2 regions of the Butyrivibrio sp. ob235 genome follow, and region 1 is predicted to be linked to the other one. Evidence: riboswitches for the same ligand, from Rfam matches in the RefSeq annotation. Region 1 holds a riboswitch; the other holds the start of a gene.
What was found. Region 1 has a riboswitch for FMN ahead of BMW61_RS07545 (ECF transporter S component). Riboswitches for the same ligand answer to the same signal wherever they lie in the genome.

Region 1 (8,878 bases):
AGCTGTCATTTTATCCCTCGTCTCTCCATTGCCTGGATCAGATACTTGATTTTCTTTTTTACCACGTCTGCATATTTGGGTTTTAACTTATTCTGAACACCGATAAAATCTCTGATAGTCTCGATATCTTTATCTCTCATATATGCCAGAGTTTCTTCATCCAGTTTGAGTATATCAATATTTTTATCACAGATTCGTTTAGATGCTATATATCTTTCCATTCAGAACTTCCTTCATTCAATAATTATAAAGCCTCTCTATATTATATTCCAGAAATCTAAACCTCCGATAAAGTTGAAATTAAAAATACGAAAAGCATCCGCTGCGAATTATATTCCATTTTGTGTTAATGAAACGAAATCACCTTGTCGTAGTCATAGCCTCGGTCAGGAGTGAAATCTCTCTTAGTGAGAGTAAAATATAATACTCCATGCTTTTTCAATGTAAATGAAACATCCACCGTTCCGTTCTTTGATACTTCAATGGAGCTCGTCGTAAGAGGCCATGCGGCGCTCTTAATCATTTCCTTCTCCGCCTTCGACGGGTATGCCGGCTCTCCCAAGTCGTGCCACAATTTCAAGGGATTACAGCAGGTCTCATCGACAGTCTTTTTGATAAGTGTATACTCACCGGCTTCCGGAAGCTCAAAGTCAAAATCAGCGCTAATCTCCTCCTCACCTATATTCCACAATACTCCCGCGTAGCCAAAATCATTCTTCACAATTACCGCCTTGTCATCGCGGTATACACAACCCTCGCCAAACATTTTTAACTGCTTATAAAAATAGAAAGTCCAGAAGGTCGGCTTGGGAATATTCCCATCCGCAACCATTCCAAAGCCTCCATGGAATAGGGAATGCTGAACTCCCTGCTCCTCGAACACATCTCCGAAGGTCCAGTAGGAATATGCTTCATTCACATCCCCAAGTCCCGCCAGCTGACCTGCGAGATATGCGGCATTTAAATTAGTGTCATGGATTACACCCCTTGGAGTATACGAGGTGCTAAATTCCGACAGATGTATGGGGAGCCCTCTGAATTCATCATAAGAATCCACAATATCCCTGGTGGACTGAAGATTCTCAAAACGCATCTTTGGATCCTCCAGTTTGGAATAATCATAATGTCCGATGCGCTCCGGGAATTCCACAGTGTAATGATGCCTGGTAATCCTGTCGGGTTTTATGCACTCCTTTTTGCAAAACTCAAGGAAAGCCTCTATCCACTCCGCATCCCTTACGCCGCAGATGGCAGGCCCTCCGACCTTATATCTTGAGTCATAGTTCTTAATTGCAAGAAAAGTCTCCTTGAACAATTTGAAATATTCCTGCATGTCAGCCTTGTACCAAAAGCCCGGCAGATTGGGCTCATTCCACACCTCAATAGGCCATGTCACAGTTTCTTCTCCGTAGCGCTTTTTGAGGTGTGACAGAAGAGCAATAACCATATCTGTCCACTTTTTGTAATCCTTGGGTGGAGTGGTATTCCCCTTCCAGTAAAAGATCGTCTGGGTTCCGCTGGCAAGCTGGCCGGGCATGAATCCAAGCTCAAGATAAGGCCTGATGCCAAGTCGCAAAAAGCTGTCAAAAATCCTGTCTATATAAGTATAGTTGTACTCTACTTTTGTCTCGCCGTCCTCTTCGTACTCGTTGTAGATAGCCACATCATCAGAGAAAAGACCGTGCCCTCTTATGTAGGAAAAGCCGATCATGTTCTGTACAAATTCGAGCTCTTTCAAATACTCCTCTGTCAGTGCCAGTCCGAGCCTTCCCGTGCCGACGCAGTAATCCACGTTATTATTGAATTCCATCCTGTTATCTTTTTTTACGATTATTTTTTCTCTGCTCATACCCTGATTCTCCCTGTTCCCTATAAAATAAAATTTTCTATAAGATAAAAAGCCTTATATGCTGCATTTTTAATGTAGCACATAAGGCTCCCGCACTCTAAAACAATATTGTTTTTATCATGCCAATTATTGCGATTATTTCCGTGATTTTTTCAGAAGCTCCGCGGTAAAGTCGATGTAGTCAAGGCAGGTGTTGCACTTCGGAGCATAGTCTATCAAAAGCTTCTTTGCTTCCTGAGCTTCCTTTGTCTTTATACATTCACGGATAACAGTTTTAAAGAGCTTCGTATCCATCTTCTTCGCTGTCTTTTCTATATTGTCACGGGTTTCCTTTTCAAGGTTGGATCTCCCCGAATATCTGACAAGAAGAAGTCCGGCGATGGAAAGATTTCTGTTCTGTCTCTTTTTCACAGACATGATCGTGTCGTATAACTGACTGATTCCCTGCATCGCATAGGAGTCTGCAGTAACAGGGATTATCACTTTATCAGCTGCAATAAGGCAGTTATAAAGGATGATATTAAGTGATGGCGCTGTATCAATAACGATGTACTCATATCCATCGAGCTCGTCCAGTGCATCCTTAAGGCGATAGAAGCCTTCAAGGTCACCGTCAAGCATCTTCTCCGCTTTTACAAGAAGAGGGTCAGATGCAACGATATCACCGTTCTCTGTATGCTGGATAGCTTCCGCGATCGGCAATTTATCAGAATCGATTATTACATCATAAAGTGTAGCGACGTCCTCAATCTTGGCATCATAGGTGCTTGTGCTGTTGCACTGAGGATCAGCGTCTATCAAAAGTGTCTTTGCTTTTCTTCCAAGAATTCCCGCAAGATTGGTTGCAGTAGTACTTTTACCGATGCCGCCCTTCTGGTTGGCAACCACGAATATAGTAGACATTTTTCATCCCCTCCCTCAGAAATCAACGCAGCCGTTTACATTACCGTTAACAACATAGAAAACCTTGTGCTCCTCAGGCTTTATATAGACATCGATTTTCTGAAAATCCGCTTCCGATACTCCATGAGAAAGCGCATCCTCTTTGATTTTCTTTAAAATGTCATCGGTAGTGCGGTCACTGTTTTGATACTGAACGACGATGTTTTTCTGAGCAGTGGCAAAACTTCCGGTTGCTTCAAGTGCTCTCTTAACACTGCTTTGTCTGGCCATTTTTCATATCCCCCTTTGCAAGTCATTAGAAACTACAAAGATTATTTTATCAAATCCTTTGCCCTCTGACCACTTAGAAGAGGTTGTTTTTTCAGCAGGTCACCATAAATTTCATTATTTCCTTTATTCCGTTTGCGGCATCCCTCGCACTAACATCAAGAATGATCTCACCTTTTTGGGCTGTCGCACCGCTGGGATCTCCGCCTATACCGATAGGCTTTCCTTCATCGGTGGTGAAGTCCTCCCCCATCCAGGGAAGAGATGTGCTTCCGAAAAATGCAAGCTTTGCACCTTTTTCCGAGATTGAATAATGCCCCGTGCTTGAAGTCTTAAGGTCCACAAGGTTCTCATCCCTTGCCATCACCATGGCGGTTTCCATTTCTCCCCCGTGAAAATCGGCTTCATTTCCCGGAGTTATTGTCTTCTTTACTTCCGGATCCGAGAAAGAGCCCGATGAAATCAAGTAGACATATATCCCAAGATCACGCCTTATCTGACGACTGACTATCTCTGCTGTTGCGCGGTTCCCTCCGTGGCAGATGAGAAGAGCTATATGCTTAAAGCCATGCCTTGCCAGGCACTCTGCTATGTCATACAAAACACTGTAGTAAGTCTGCGGTTTGAAAGATATCGAACCGCAAAAAGAAAGGTGTTCAACACTGTATCCCACAGGAATTGTCGGAAAGAAAAGAACCGATCCCGAAAGGACTTCATCGCTTTTATCCAAAGAGAGCTTCCCCATTATTCTCTTTTTCATCTCATCCGCAATGATCGTATCGGTGCCAAGAGGCGCCTGGTTTCCATGCTGTTCCAGTGCGCCGAGCGGTACCACTACGAGAGTCTTTTCTTTATCCACCTGCTCCATCTGCAGCCTTGAAAGATTTTGGTATTCCTGTATCATCAAGCTGCCTCCTGCACCTGTTCATTATCTGATCTGAGTCCCCTTGCTGAAGGAACAGCTGCGAGAAGTCTGTCATATACTGCGTAGCCTATGAAACTGTTGATTGCCAGTTTTACTACATTGAAAGGTATTGTCGCATAGATGATAAATGTCTGAAGGTTCTGGATTCTTGCATTTACTCCACCGACCATTTTTACGACATCATCAAGAGATACTCCCATCGCTTTTGCATATAAAGGAAGTGAAATGCAGGCATTTAAGAAGCATGCTGCACCGGTTCTTATAACAACACTGACTATAAGTGCTACCATAGCGGCCTTTCTTGTCTGTCCCATCTTCTTATAAACAATCCAGGTGGGAATTATGAAAAGAATGATGGCCATAAGGTTTACAAGCTCTCCGACATACATTGAGTTAGTTCCCGTGAGAAGAAGCTTTACTACAAGCTTGATGATCTCAACCAGTGCGCCTTCCGCCGGTCCCATAAGGAAAAGAGCGATGATTGCAGGCACGTCGCTAAAGTCAAACTTATAGAACGGCGGCATCATCGGCACCGAGATCTCCAGTGACATGAGTACGCCTGCAAGTGCTGCGAGCATTCCTGTTAATACGATTTGCTTTGTTGTGAATTTGTTTTTGAACATTTGATTGTTCCTCCCCGTGTTCTTTAGATTTTTGAACCGAAGGATTCCCGAGGAATAACAGCCATATCCGCATTTTTATGCGCCTGAATCACGAAGAAAAATCGTGAAACAAAAAAGGCGAAACCTGCATGGGGGCTTCGCCTTAATACGCGCACAATAAAACAGCAAAATAACAGCTATTATAATGCATTACTTCTACCATCCAGACTTTACTGTCGGTTTTGGAATTTCACCAAATCAGTCGCTTTCGCGAGTCGCGGACTGTCACCGCCGGTCGGGAATTACACCCTGCCCCGAAGAATTATTCGATTTTCTTTTTATACCTTATCAAAACACCTATGTATCGTCAATAGGAAAAACAGCGCTTTTCAGGCTTTTCCTCTATAGATGAAGCTCAGCATCGTAATGTCGTCAAACTGCGGTGCTTCTCCTACAAATTCATCAATCTCCTTTTTAACCGCCGGCAAAAGCTCTGTCGGTGACGCATCCGGATTTCGGTTCAGCGCATCAATAAGCCTCTGCTCTCCGAACAGTTCCAGATTGGCATCCGTTGCTTCCGTAACTCCGTCCGTGTAGACAAACAGCCTGTCTCCGGGATCGAGATGGAACTCGCTCTGACGGAATTTAAGTCCTTCCATAGTGGCAACAGCCGGTGAATGTTTTGTCTTTATGAGTTCGTAGGAACCATTGCCTCTCCTAAACGCCGGATACTCATGACCTGCGTTGGCCTCGAGCGCATCACCTGTAGTAAGATCAATAACCACTGCCCATACTGTTACGAAGAGCTCAGCGTCGTTTCCCTCGCACAGCTGATTATTAACATTATATAGTGCCTCGCCCGGCTCTTCTCCCATCTGGAGGCGGTTCTTTATAAGTGTCTTTGCAATAACCATGAAAAGTGATGCCGGGACACCTTTTCCGGAAACATCTGCAATTACGAGCGCGATATGATTTTCATCCACCAGGAAAAAGTCGTAGAAATCACCGCCTACCTCTTTCGCAGGTGTCATGGTCGCATAAATATCAAGCTCTTTTCTGTCGGGGAACGGAGGAAAAATCTTGGGAAGCATGTCCGCCTGGATCTGACTTGCAATGCTCAAATCCGCATCAATTCTCTCTTTTTCCGCGGTGACCTTCTGAAGATTAACCATGTAATCTTCAAGTTCCGTAATCATCTCTCCAAAGCTCTTTGCAAGCATACCAATCTCATCCATGATTTTCACATGAGACAGAATATCCTTTGCTATCTCCGGATCTTTCTTTTCGGAGTACTCTCTTACCTCGCGCTCAATGCCGATGATACGATGCAAAACATTTTTACTAAGGAGCAGGTAAAGAATAGCTGTAAATATGATAAGCACAACCGCTGAAACCAGTCCCTGGATGATCACATTTTTCATGATCTCGGAATTAACAACCGCCACACTTATTTCAGAGCATAGAAGTCCGACCTTTTCACCATTTATAACCACCGGAGCACAATAATTATACTGTTGGCCAAATTCGTTATTCATGATATCAAAGCCGTTCTGAGCTCTTCCTGTAAACCAGGTATCCCACATGGTTTGATGTATCTCCGGATCCTCGTAAACAACTTCCCCAAGCTTTAGAATTTCACGTCCATCGGGCGCTGTTTTCGTTTCCATCGTAGGATCAAACATATAGTTCATCTTCAGATCATTTTCACTCTCAGGATAGATGAAATATGTATACATCAGATCAAAACTGTCCGTCGCCTCAAAAAAAAGAGTAAACCATCGTTCAAAGGCGTAGTTGACATATAATCGCTGTCCTTCAAGATCAAGGTCATTAAAGAAAAGCGTTGTCCCGTAATCTTTTCCCGGATAATTTTCAAGAATATAATCATCAAAAGCACTCTTACTGACCGGAAGATCACTTTTGAAATCCACCGGAACCTGCACCAGATCAGGATGTTCCTGAAACCAGGCTTTCAGATATATGAACTCATCGCCTTCACTTTGTATCTGATTTACCAGATGTGTCGTTATCCTACGCAAATCCGAGACACACTCACTGTGATAGGATTCTGTCTGCGCAATATATGTCATAGTCCCGTTTACCAGGATCGTTCCCAGTGCAAATAAGGCAAAAACAATTATGAACATTTTTACCAGACTTTTTTTCTTCATTTCGTTAAGCTTCTGAGTATTTTCCATATCCACCATTTGTCCTTTTCATCATATGAAAAACCACATGAACCCTACATTTATATTGTATAAATGCTGATTCGTATAGTCTACTAAGTTTAGAAAAACTTTATACTTAATTTCGTACTGCAAATGGCAACAAAGAAGGCTGTGCAATAATTTAATGCACAGCCTTCTTTTATAATATTGAAAAGGTTTTACTTGGTGTTATCTGTAAACGTACATGTTGTACTTGCCAAAATATTCAACATACTCTTTCCATGCTTTTTTATAAAAATCAACGATTCTCTTCATAATCATAATTCCTTTCCGGCATTATTACTATGCCTTCCGTATCGGTCAATTTCATATTACGTGATTATAATACCTCGGAGAAAAATATTAATCGCGTCATAACATGAATAAAAGTAGCCAAATCTTGCATTTGTTATCAGACAGGTTATACTAAAAGAAACGGTGTTTTTCAGAGAAGGAGCGCAATGAAGCCATTATTCGAGTCATTTGAGGATGATATAGAGATATATAAAAGAGCCAATATTCACACTCCGCCGCACCTCCACGGATTCATAGAATTCATCTACATTTCAAAGGGCACTATGGAGATCGGCGTGGGCCAGGAGCTCTACCACATGGAAAAGGGCGATATGGCTGTAATTTTCCCCGGTCAGATCCAGCACACCCAGGTATTTGATACGGAAAAAGGCACCGGACTGTACCTTATTGCATCGCCTTCCTACGCGGGATCAATCTCGGACACTCTGCTGAAAAAGGTCCCGGTCTGCCCGGTGATCAAAAGCAGTAATATACACAAAGAGATTCAGTTTGCCTTCAATGCTTTGTACGAAGAAATCGCAAAAAACAAGGAAAAAGGGCGTGACATAGATGCTTCAAGCAAGGTGCTTTACCAGTCCTACATCAGTATTATTCTGCTTAGGTCTCTTCCAGTTTTAAAGCTTACAGAGCGCGATGAAAAGGGAAACGGCGACCTTATCTACAGAACCGTTTCTTATATAGCCAGCAATTTCACAAAAGAGATATCCCTTACAAGCATGGCGAAGGATCTCTATGTCAGCCCGTTTGCCCTGTCGAGAGTTTTTTCCGGAACCTTCCACACCAACTTCAACAGATATCTAAACGAAACCAGATTCATCTATGCGCAGAGTCTGCTTCGCTACACCGACCAGACGATAACCGAAGTATATGAAAACGCCGGCTTCGAGAGCCAGCGAACCTTCAACAGAGTATTTACGGAGAAACTTCATATGTCTCCAAGGGAGTACAGGAAAATCATAAGACAGGACCTTGAAAACAGCACCGATGAGCTGTTTGTGTCAACCATGGGAACTAAAGACGACTAATTCTTAAAGTTGAATGAACTTTTTTACTTTATGATGAAATAATATTTGTGATGTGAGAAAATTGTAATTGGAAGATTTCTAAACAATCTAAGGAGGGCATACTATGAGTAAAACATTGGTAGCATATTTCAGTGCCAGCGGTGTAACCGGGAAAGTTGCCGAAAAAATTGCAAAAGTAGCGAATGCAGACCTTTTTGAAATTGTACCTGTGACACCTTATACCTCTGAAGATCTTGACTGGCAGAACAGCAAAAGCCGCAGTTCTGTCGAAATGAATGATGCCACCTGCAGGCCTGCCATAAGCATCAAAATCGGAAATATATCAGGTTACAATCATGTTTTCCTGGGATTCCCGATATGGTGGTACCGTGAGCCCTCCATCATAGACACCTTCCTTGAGAGCTATGATTTTTCGGGAATCATTATTGTACCTTTCTGCACCTCAGGCGGCAGTAATCTTGGGGACACGGTAAAGAACCTTCAAAAAATGGCTAAAGGTGCAATGGTTATAAACGGAAAACGATTCACTCCGGATACACCCGAAGAAGAATATAAAAAGTGGATAGACGAGATTATGGCATGATTATGCCTGTGTTCCTGTTTTTCCAATAATCTTCGCCGCAACTTCATTACCTTTTTTGCAGGCATCATCTATGCTCATATTGTTCATGAGTCCATAGGTAAAACCGGCAACGAAGCTGTCTCCCGCACCGGTGGTATCAACCACCTTAACCTTGCGGGTGCTTACCTCGCCCTTCTGGCCATCCGAGTAGTAAATACAACCT
Region 2 (8,878 bases), on a different contig from region 1:
TGCGGCGACATCGTTTCTGTTGACCTCTTCTCCCTTCATCTCTGCCTGATTAAGGTAATTCAAAACTGCAGACTTAAGTCCGCTGAAGCTGAAATCATAGGATTTTTCTGTGGTCTTTGCCCTGGGGAATGCAATGGCATCTGGATTTCCTTCCCTCGCCGCAGCGTCAACCTTCGGGCCTCCGGGGTATCCGAGTCCTATCGCCCTGGCAACTTTATCAAAGGCTTCTCCAGCAGCATCATCCCTTGTCTGACCGATGATATCATACTCGCCATAATCCTTCACATAGACAAGATGCGAGTGACCTCCGGATGCCACAAGGCACATGAAAGGCGGCTCCAAGGTCTTATCTTCTATATAATTCGCGCAGATGTGTCCTTCTATATGATGTACTCCGACAAGCGGTTTTCCTGTCACAAAGCTGAGAGCCTTGGCTTCGGATACTCCCACAAGAAGTGCACCTACAAGCCCGGGGCCGTATGTCACCGCGATAACATCTATATCTTCCAGTGTAAGCTTTGCCTCACTTAAGGCAGCTTTAACACATCCGTTTATTTTCTCGACATGCTTCCTTGAGGCAATCTCAGGAACCACGCCGCCGTAAACGGTATGTAACGCAATCTGCGAAGATATAATATTGGACAGAACCTCTCTGCCGTTTCTCACAACAGCTGCTGCCGTTTCGTCGCAGCTGCTCTCTATGGCAAGAATAGTGATATCCTTGCCTGTTGACCCCGCAACCTTCTCATCTTCATTTTTAATTGACATAAAGATTACGCCGTCCTCTTCGGTACGGCGCATGATCTTTTCAGAATTCATATTATCCATAATTTACTGTTCCGTGTCCGTCGCTTCTGATACTGTCCAGCCCATGATTTTCCAAAGTCCGTTTGAATCCTTGCGCAGGACAAATAAATAATTGTATGGTGTTGTGTGTGTGCCGGTTCTAATGTGAAACTTGGCTACGACGTTGGCAATTTCTTCGCCGTTATCTCTCTTCTCCTGAAGGTCTGAAGTAAGGACCTCATATTTGGGAATAGAACAATCATCCTTCTTTTTCTGTTCTACTTCGCTCTTTAGCCCCGAAGGCCAGCTCTGCTGAGCCTGCAAAAATTCAGAGTCAAAGATTCCCGAAAGAACCGAGGCCATTTTCTCAAACTCCTCATCCGTATAGCTCTCTTTGTACAGAACCTTCATGGTGTGTGCATAGAGATCCACTACTGTCGGCGGAGTCTTCGGGTAGCTCTTGGATAAATCTATAGTAGTGATCTTTTGAACCTCGGTGAGTTCCAGTTCTTCAGTCGTGGTATTAGTTCCTTTTCTGTTTCTGGTCAATATCACAAAAACAGATACCACTATGAGAGCAGCAAGAACCATTATAACAATTGCTTTAATAATGCCGTTTTTAGTAGACTCGTCCATAGTGCCTCCTCATAAAAAAGCAAAAATCTATTCGTTGTCTTCTTCAAACCGTAGCGTAGTAGTTCTGCCATCCTTTGCCGCAACCGTTTTTGAAAAAATCTCCTTCGCCTTCGGAAGGTATTCCTTGGGGTTAACCAGTGATGGGCTGTAATGTGTAAGCCACATTTCCTTAACCTGCGCTTTTTTTGCAAGTTCAGCCGCTTCGTACATGGTCATATGCCTGTTTTCCTTGGCCTTTTGCAGCTTATCGGGCTCTCCGTACATGCCCTCGCATATGAAAAGATCGGAATTCATCGCTTTTTCCACTATGCCCGGTGTAGGTCTTGAATCCGTAACATAGGTCAGATGTATTCCTTTTCTCGCTTCTCCGAGCACCATATCAGGCGTAAAGGTCCGGCCATCCTCGGCCTGAATAATCTCACCCTTCTGGAGCGGATTCCAATATTTCTGCGGAATATCATTAGCCCTGGCAGCTTCGACATTAAATCGTCCGATCCGTTCAAGCTCCATGGAATATCCGTAGCAGGTGATATTGTGATTAACTTTAAAGGCTTTAATCTTAAATTCCGGCATCCCCGGAAGTGTCAGTTCATCATTTATATCGGTAATCTCGTGATATTCTATAGGAAAAGGGAGTTCCGGAGCGATTGTTCTTAAAGCCTTAACCACTCGCTCAAGTCCTTTGGGCCCTACCATGAGAAGGGGCTCTGTTCTCTCTGCATTTCCCATGGTCAGAAGCATCCCGGGAAGTCCCGATATGTGATCCGCATGATAATGAGTAAAGCAGATCATATCAATCGGCTTTGGGCTCCAGCCGCTTTTTTTCAAAGCTATCTGCGTGCCCTCGCCGCAATCTATCAATATACATTTTCCGTTATATCGCACCATAAGTGCAGTAAGGTATCTGTTGGGCAGCGGCATCATTCCGCCTGTTCCAAGTAGACATACATCAATCATTCGTATTATTTCTCTTCCAATAAATTATTGCATCATCCTTAGGGCTCTCGTAAAAGCCGGGCCTTGTTCCTTCATTAACAAATCCCAGTTTTTCATAGAGTCCTCTCGCCGCCTTGTTTTCGCCGCGTACTTCCAATGTAAAGCTCTCGCAGCCAATCGCTTTTCCGCGAAGGAGGAGCTTGGACAGCATTTCAAAAGCTATTCCCTTTCCTCTGCTGCTCTCGGAAACCGATACATTGGTTACTTCACCCTCGCCGGAAATGTTGCGAACTCCGCAAAGGCCAGCCACCTCTCCTGATACTTCAGCGACAAGGTAAACCGTATCATCGCGGGTAGCAGCTTCAAGAAGTTGTTTTTCGGTCCAGGCCTCCGCACCAAGGCAAGCCTTTTCGATTTCAGCAGCAGCTGTAATATCCTCAGCTTTTAGATCTCTTATATATATAGGGCTGGCTATCCCGGATTTTCTGCCGTTTTTTCCGGAATCGGCCTTGGTCTCTTTTTTTCCTGCTGCTTTCTCCGCAGCCTCACGCTCCGCCTGTGATGCTCTTAAATACTCGGGTGAAAAACTGTCGGCATCCACCGTCTTCCCTTCTCTTAAGTATATTGTAGCAAGCGCAGCCAAAGCGGACGCCCTCTGCCTGTTCATATGGGCAGGTGCAAGAATGTAATTTACCTTGAGCAGCTCCTCAAGTTTATCTCTGTATACCGGGATTCCGTCGCCGAGAAGTATAACTGTTTTTCCTATATTATTGAGCTCCTCGGCAATATCATTTACCGACATTGCTGACTGAGCCTTTATCGTCTTCATAGAGAAAAAGATTTCCCGATGTTTCTCGTTTTCTTTTTCCGGAACAAATGTATAAACTCCGGTATATACCTGGTTACGCCTTGCATCCATCATGGGGCAGATCACATATTCACTGCCATAAAACTGATACGCCATCGCATCCAGCGTAGGTACTGCAACCATTGGCTTATTCATCGCTAGGCACAGGCCTTTTGCGGTAGCACATCCGATTCGAAGTCCCGTAAAAGATCCTGGTCCTGCCGAAACCGCAACTGCATCTATCGTTTTAAGATCCAGTGATATTCTGTTTTTTATCTGTTCCATCATCGGGAGTAAAAGTTCGGAATGCGTGATTTTGTGCTGAATAGAAAACTCAGACAGCAGTCTGTCGTCCTCTGTAACGGCAACCGTGCACACAAGTCCCGATGTATCCAGTGCCAATATTTTCATCTCTTATCTGTTATCTATCGTATCCAGCGTTATGCGGCGATAGTCCGTTCCTTTCTTAAGGTCTTTCTCTATGCGGATTTCCATATATTTTTCCGGAAGTATTTCTTCTATAAGATTGGCCCATTCGATAAAGCATAGTCCCTGTCCGTAAAAGTAGTCCTCGTAGCCTATTTCATCCATCTCACTGACGTCACCGATTCTGTATACATCAAAATGGTAAAAGGGAATTCTTCCCTCGTCATACACCTGAAGGATTGTGAAAGTAGGACTGTTAACCGGTCCCTCTATTCCTAAACCGGCCGCAACTCCCTGTGTTAATACGGTTTTACCCACGCCAAGATCCCCGATCAGGGTATAAACTGATCCGGGTTCAGCGGTCTCTCCTATACGCTTTCCGAATGCGAAGGTCTCCTCCGCGGAATATGTTTCTAAAATTGTACTCATATAATCAGAATATTCCAGCGTCACAAAAAAAGCAAGTCACAGCAAAAAAAGGTATTGACGACAGTTTTAGCTGTTATATAATGATTCTTGATAAAAATAATCTTCGGGGCAGGGTGTAATTCCCTACCGGCGGTGACTGATTTTCAGAAGTCCGCGAACCGCTACGGCGGCCGATTTGGTGAAATTCCAAAACCGACAGTATAGTCTGGATGATAGAAGATGGCGTTTTTTATTTTCAAAACATCAAATCGCACATTATCTAGTCATTATCCTCCCCGATAAAATCAGGAGGAAAAACACCATGAACAACAACTTATTTACTTCCGTAATGGAAAACACGATGATTGTAACAGTCTTTATACTGCTGATTGTGGCTATGTTTGTCGCTGCCAGAATTGCAGAGACCTACGTTGCAAAGAAAAACGGGGACGTAAATCCGGGGATGACCACAAGAAAAATGGTTATAATCGGCATATTCTCAGCAATATCTGCTGTTCTTATGCTTTTTGAGATTCCGATGCCATTCGCACCGAGCTTTTACAAGCTTGATCTTTCAGATTTACCCGCAGTAATCGGCGGATTTGCATTTGGTCCCATGACCGGAGTTATGATTGAGTTTATTAAGATCCTTCTTAATCTTATTCTTAACGGAACTCAGACAGCTTTCATCGGAGAGCTTGCAAACTTTATCGTTGGTTGCAGCTATGTACTTCCCGCTTCCATCATTTATATTTTCAAGAAGAACCGTCAGATTGCCATGATCTCCTGCCTTACAGCAACCATGATCATCACTCTCGTCGGAAGCTCACTCAACGCATTCTATCTGCTTCCTGCTTTTGCAAAGCTTTACGGAATGCCATTGGATGCTCTTATCGGAATGGGGACAGCAATCAATCCCGCAATAAACAATATGTTTACCTTCATCCTTTTTGCTGTAGCTCCCATCAATCTCTTAAAGGGTTCCGTAATCAGTGGGATCACTCTTCTTGTATACAAGAAGCTCAGCCCTGTGATCAAAAACGCTTCTCTTACAGCATCCGAAAAGCGTGCTGCTGAATCGGAAATCTAAATAGAATATATTTTTATATATTGTTTATCATTTTTTTATAGCATGAAAATAGCGCCTTTATTGACTTTTAGCCGAGTGAACCATAAGATTAATTTGTATCTTTGTTCACTAAAAAATGTCAATGAGGCGCTTTCTTGATGAAACGGTTGATTACTAAAAAACTAGTTCCCGGCATGGTTTTGTCGGACAACGTATACGCACATGATAACAACCAGCTTGTATTGCCCAAGGGAACTGTTTTGGATAATCAGGCTATAACAAAGCTGTCCTTCTATTCTATTTTGAACGTTCTGGTGGAGGATCCTCCGGAAAACCTTATGCCGGCTAATGACCACAAGGAATCCTATGCCTCGAGGCTTCGTCAGACTGCAGAATTCAAGGAGTTCAAGAGAGATTTTGAGAACTGTGCGTCCAAATTTAAAGCCGGTATTGAAGTCCTCATAAACGATAAAGAGCACTTTGATGTGGACTCCATGATATCGCCCATATATGATCTCGTCCACAAGGGAAACAGTTCCTCTAATCTTTTTGATATGCTGCATAGCCTGCGATCTTATGATGATGCCACTTATGTTCACTGCATTAGTGTTGCTATGATATGCAATATCCTGGGGCAATGGCTTAAGATGAGCGATGACGATATTCTGATTCTCACTGAAGCAGGACTACTTCATGATATTGGTAAGCTCCTTATTCCCAACGAAATCATTACCAAGCCCGCAGATCTTACTACAGCTGAGTATACCGTAGTGCAAACGCATCCGGCCCAGGGTTATGTTATTTTAACTGACCTCAATCTTAGCGACCATGTAAAAAATGCAGCCCTCATGCACCACGAGCGCTGCGACGGAACCGGTTATCCCGCTCATCTCAAGGGTCCTCAGATTGATTTCTTTGCAAAATGTGTATCAATAGCTGATGTATATGATGCGATGACATCGGCCAGAGTTTACAGAGATCCTCTGTGTCCTTTCATCGCAATCGAAATGTTTGAATCTGAAGGTCTGCAGAAATATGATACAAATGCCATTATGACCTTCCTGCAGAATATAGTTAACACCTATCTTCTTAACAGGGTACGTTTAAATGACGGCCGTGAAGGCGAGATAATCTTTATAAACAGAGATCACCTATCAAGACCGACTATCAAAATTGATGAAGAATATCTTGATCTGACAATGCATCCCGAGCTATACATCGAAGAAATATTATAGTATCGATAAAAAACCACCATATGAACTCTCTCGAAAATTCATATGGTGGTCTTATTATGCAAATTTTAATTTGAACTTCTGAAGTTCTCTTTCAGTATCTACCTTCTGTATCTGAGCACCAAGCTCTCTTAACTTTTCATCAAAGTCTTCATAGCCACGCTCTATATATCTTATATCCTCAACAGTGGTAAATCCATCGGCGGTAAGTCCGGCAATTACAAGAGCTGCACCAGCTCGAAGATCAGGAGCCGCTACTTCTGCGCCCGTATACTGATCAACACCCTCTATGATGGCTGTACTGCCTTCTACCTTGATATTAGCTCCCATTCTGGTGAGCTCATCCACATATTTGAATCTGTTCTCAAAAAGCGACTCCGTAACAAGACTGATACCACTTGCAAGACCGAGCACCACGGTTATCTGTGGCTGCATGTCCGTGGGATATCCCGGATAAGGCAGAGTCTTAACATGAGCATTCTTCATACGCTTTGTTGCTACAACTCTTACAGCATCGTCAGATTCAAGCACCTGACATCCCATCTCAATAAGTTTTGCGCTGATAGACTCCAAGTGCTTGGGGATTACATTTTTAATGGTTATATCGCCTTTAGTTGCAGCCGCTGCCATCATAAATGTTCCCGCCTCTATCTGATCGGGAATAATGGTATATTCTGTGCCATGGAGCTTCTCCACACCTCTGACACGAATAATATCTGTACCTGCACCCTTGATATCGGCTCCCATACTGTTCAGGAAGTTGGCAAGGTCAACGACATGAGGTTCCTTGGCTGCATTCTCGATAATAGTCTTACCTTCAGCCATCGAAGCAGCCATCATAATATTGATGGTAGCTCCAACGCTGGCAATATCGAGATAAACGTGATTGGCAACAAGTCTGTCCGCATGGGCACTTATAAGTCCATGATCAATGGATACATTGGCACCAAGGGCATTGAATCCCTTGATATGCTGGTCGATAGGTCTGAGCCCGATATTGCATCCGCCAGGTATTACGACCTGTGCGTCCTTATACTTTCCCAAAAAGGCTCCGAGCATATAGTAGGATGCTCTGATCTTTTTAATAAACTCGTTTTCAATCTTGTATGTGTTGACGTTAGCAGCATTAATAGTCACTGAATGGCGGCCGGTTCTGTTAACCATGACACCGATGCTCTCCAGTGCCTGAAGCATTATGTTAGTATCCGCTTCGTCAGGCATATTATCAATATATACGGTCTCATCAGTCATAGAAGCGGCTGCCAGAATCGGAAGCGCTGCATTCTTGGCACCGCCGATTTCAACCTCTCCTACAAGTGGTGTACCACCTTTAATTACATATTTTTCCATAATCTTATTCATTCACGCCTTTGTGAATCACCAAGTTGATAAACTTCTCCCCATAATTTATTAACGGCTTATGTTATACCACAAAATAGCAAATTTGTAAAATCAGGTTCGTCAGTTCAAGTAATTAAGCGGGTTCACCTGCGCTCCGTTTATAAGAATTTCAAAGTGGAGATGTGCTCCGGTACTTACACCTGTATTACCACTAAGCGCAATCTTCTGACCCTGAGAAACACTCTGTCCGGGCTTAACAAGAATCTTGGACAAGTGTCCGTATCTGGTCTCTCTACCATCAGAATGGCTTATATAAATAACATATCCATAGCCTCTGCCCCATCCTGCTCTGGTTACAACGCCGGCATTAGAAGCCATTACCGCTGTTCCCACAGGAGTAGCCCAGTCTACACCCTTATGGAAGGTGCTGGCACCCTTGGTCGGAGCATTTCTTCTTCCGAATCCGGATGACTGTCTTCCACCCGAGATAGGTTTAATATATGTAGGAGGCACAATAGTTCCGCGCTCAACAATCTTGGGAACCGCCTCGTAGGTAACCTCTTCCTTCTGAATATCACGTCCCGTCTCGGAATTATTAACATAAGATATCTTTGCTACCACCTTGCGGTGACCTGCCGAAGGCTCCTGAACCACCTCAGTTCTTGTCGTATACCAGGAATCATTATCCCTGTAGATTACATCAGCTTCGTAGTCTTCCTCATAATATTGCTGTGTAGTATATACAACTGAAAGCTCCGGCTCGGGAACGGTTACTATAATCTCATCCCCGGCTCTGATAGTGGAATTCTCACTATCAATTGTCTCATTCATCGCAATAAGATCATCAAGAGACAGTCCAAAATCCTCAGCGATAGTTCCCAGCGTATCGCCGGTCTTTATCTCGTAAATCTGGTTTGTCTCCTGATCCTTTGTTACCTCATCTATAGCTGTGTTAATATCTTTTATCTCTGAGGACGGCAAATAACTCTCAACCACTTCAACCTTATCTCCGAAATCTATGGACATAAGGCCAAGCTGATAATCCTCAAAGCTCTTTTCTTCTATTAAAGGCTTAATCTTTCTGAACACATCGGAAATTGCAAGGTCTATACCTGCCTCCGGGAGTCTTGTCTCCTCTTCCTCTTTTTGTGCCTCCTCAACCGATACTATCTGTGAAGTAAGCACATTCACTTCTCT

Region 2: another riboswitch for FMN. It lies ahead of BMW61_RS19710 (ECF transporter S component); the one in region 1 lies ahead of BMW61_RS07545 (ECF transporter S component).

The regions. Positions count from the first base shown of each region.
Region 1 covers NZ_FOBE01000007.1:49,088-57,965, forward strand. The annotation lists gene BMW61_RS07515 (hypothetical protein) at 1-9, opposite strand, end outside; gene BMW61_RS07520 (hypothetical protein) at 6-221, opposite strand; gene BMW61_RS07525 (GH39 family glycosyl hydrolase) at 347-1,849, opposite strand; gene BMW61_RS07530 (ParA family protein) at 1,985-2,752, opposite strand; gene BMW61_RS07535 (DUF6465 family protein) at 2,768-3,022, opposite strand; gene BMW61_RS07540 (creatininase family protein) at 3,114-3,923, opposite strand; gene BMW61_RS07545 (ECF transporter S component) at 3,923-4,567, opposite strand; FMN riboswitch at 4,754-4,872, opposite strand; gene BMW61_RS07550 (SpoIIE family protein phosphatase) at 4,936-6,744, opposite strand; gene BMW61_RS07555 (AraC family transcriptional regulator) at 7,215-8,093, shown strand; gene BMW61_RS07560 (flavodoxin) at 8,197-8,676, shown strand; gene BMW61_RS07565 (carbohydrate kinase family protein) at 8,677-8,878, opposite strand, start outside.
Region 2 covers NZ_FOBE01000042.1:19,991-28,868, reverse strand. The annotation lists gene tsaD (tRNA (adenosine(37)-N6)-threonylcarbamoyltransferase complex transferase subunit TsaD) at 1-768, opposite strand, end outside; gene BMW61_RS19730 (DUF6715 family protein) at 832-1,422, opposite strand; gene BMW61_RS19725 (ribonuclease Z) at 1,450-2,379, opposite strand; gene tsaB (tRNA (adenosine(37)-N6)-threonylcarbamoyltransferase complex dimerization subunit type 1 TsaB) at 2,372-3,607, opposite strand; gene tsaE (tRNA (adenosine(37)-N6)-threonylcarbamoyltransferase complex ATPase subunit type 1 TsaE) at 3,620-4,060, opposite strand; FMN riboswitch at 4,156-4,285, shown strand; gene BMW61_RS19710 (ECF transporter S component) at 4,362-5,129, shown strand; gene BMW61_RS19705 (HD-GYP domain-containing protein) at 5,267-6,343, shown strand; gene BMW61_RS19700 (UDP-N-acetylglucosamine 1-carboxyvinyltransferase) at 6,398-7,690, opposite strand; gene BMW61_RS19695 (M23 family metallopeptidase) at 7,802-8,878, opposite strand, start outside.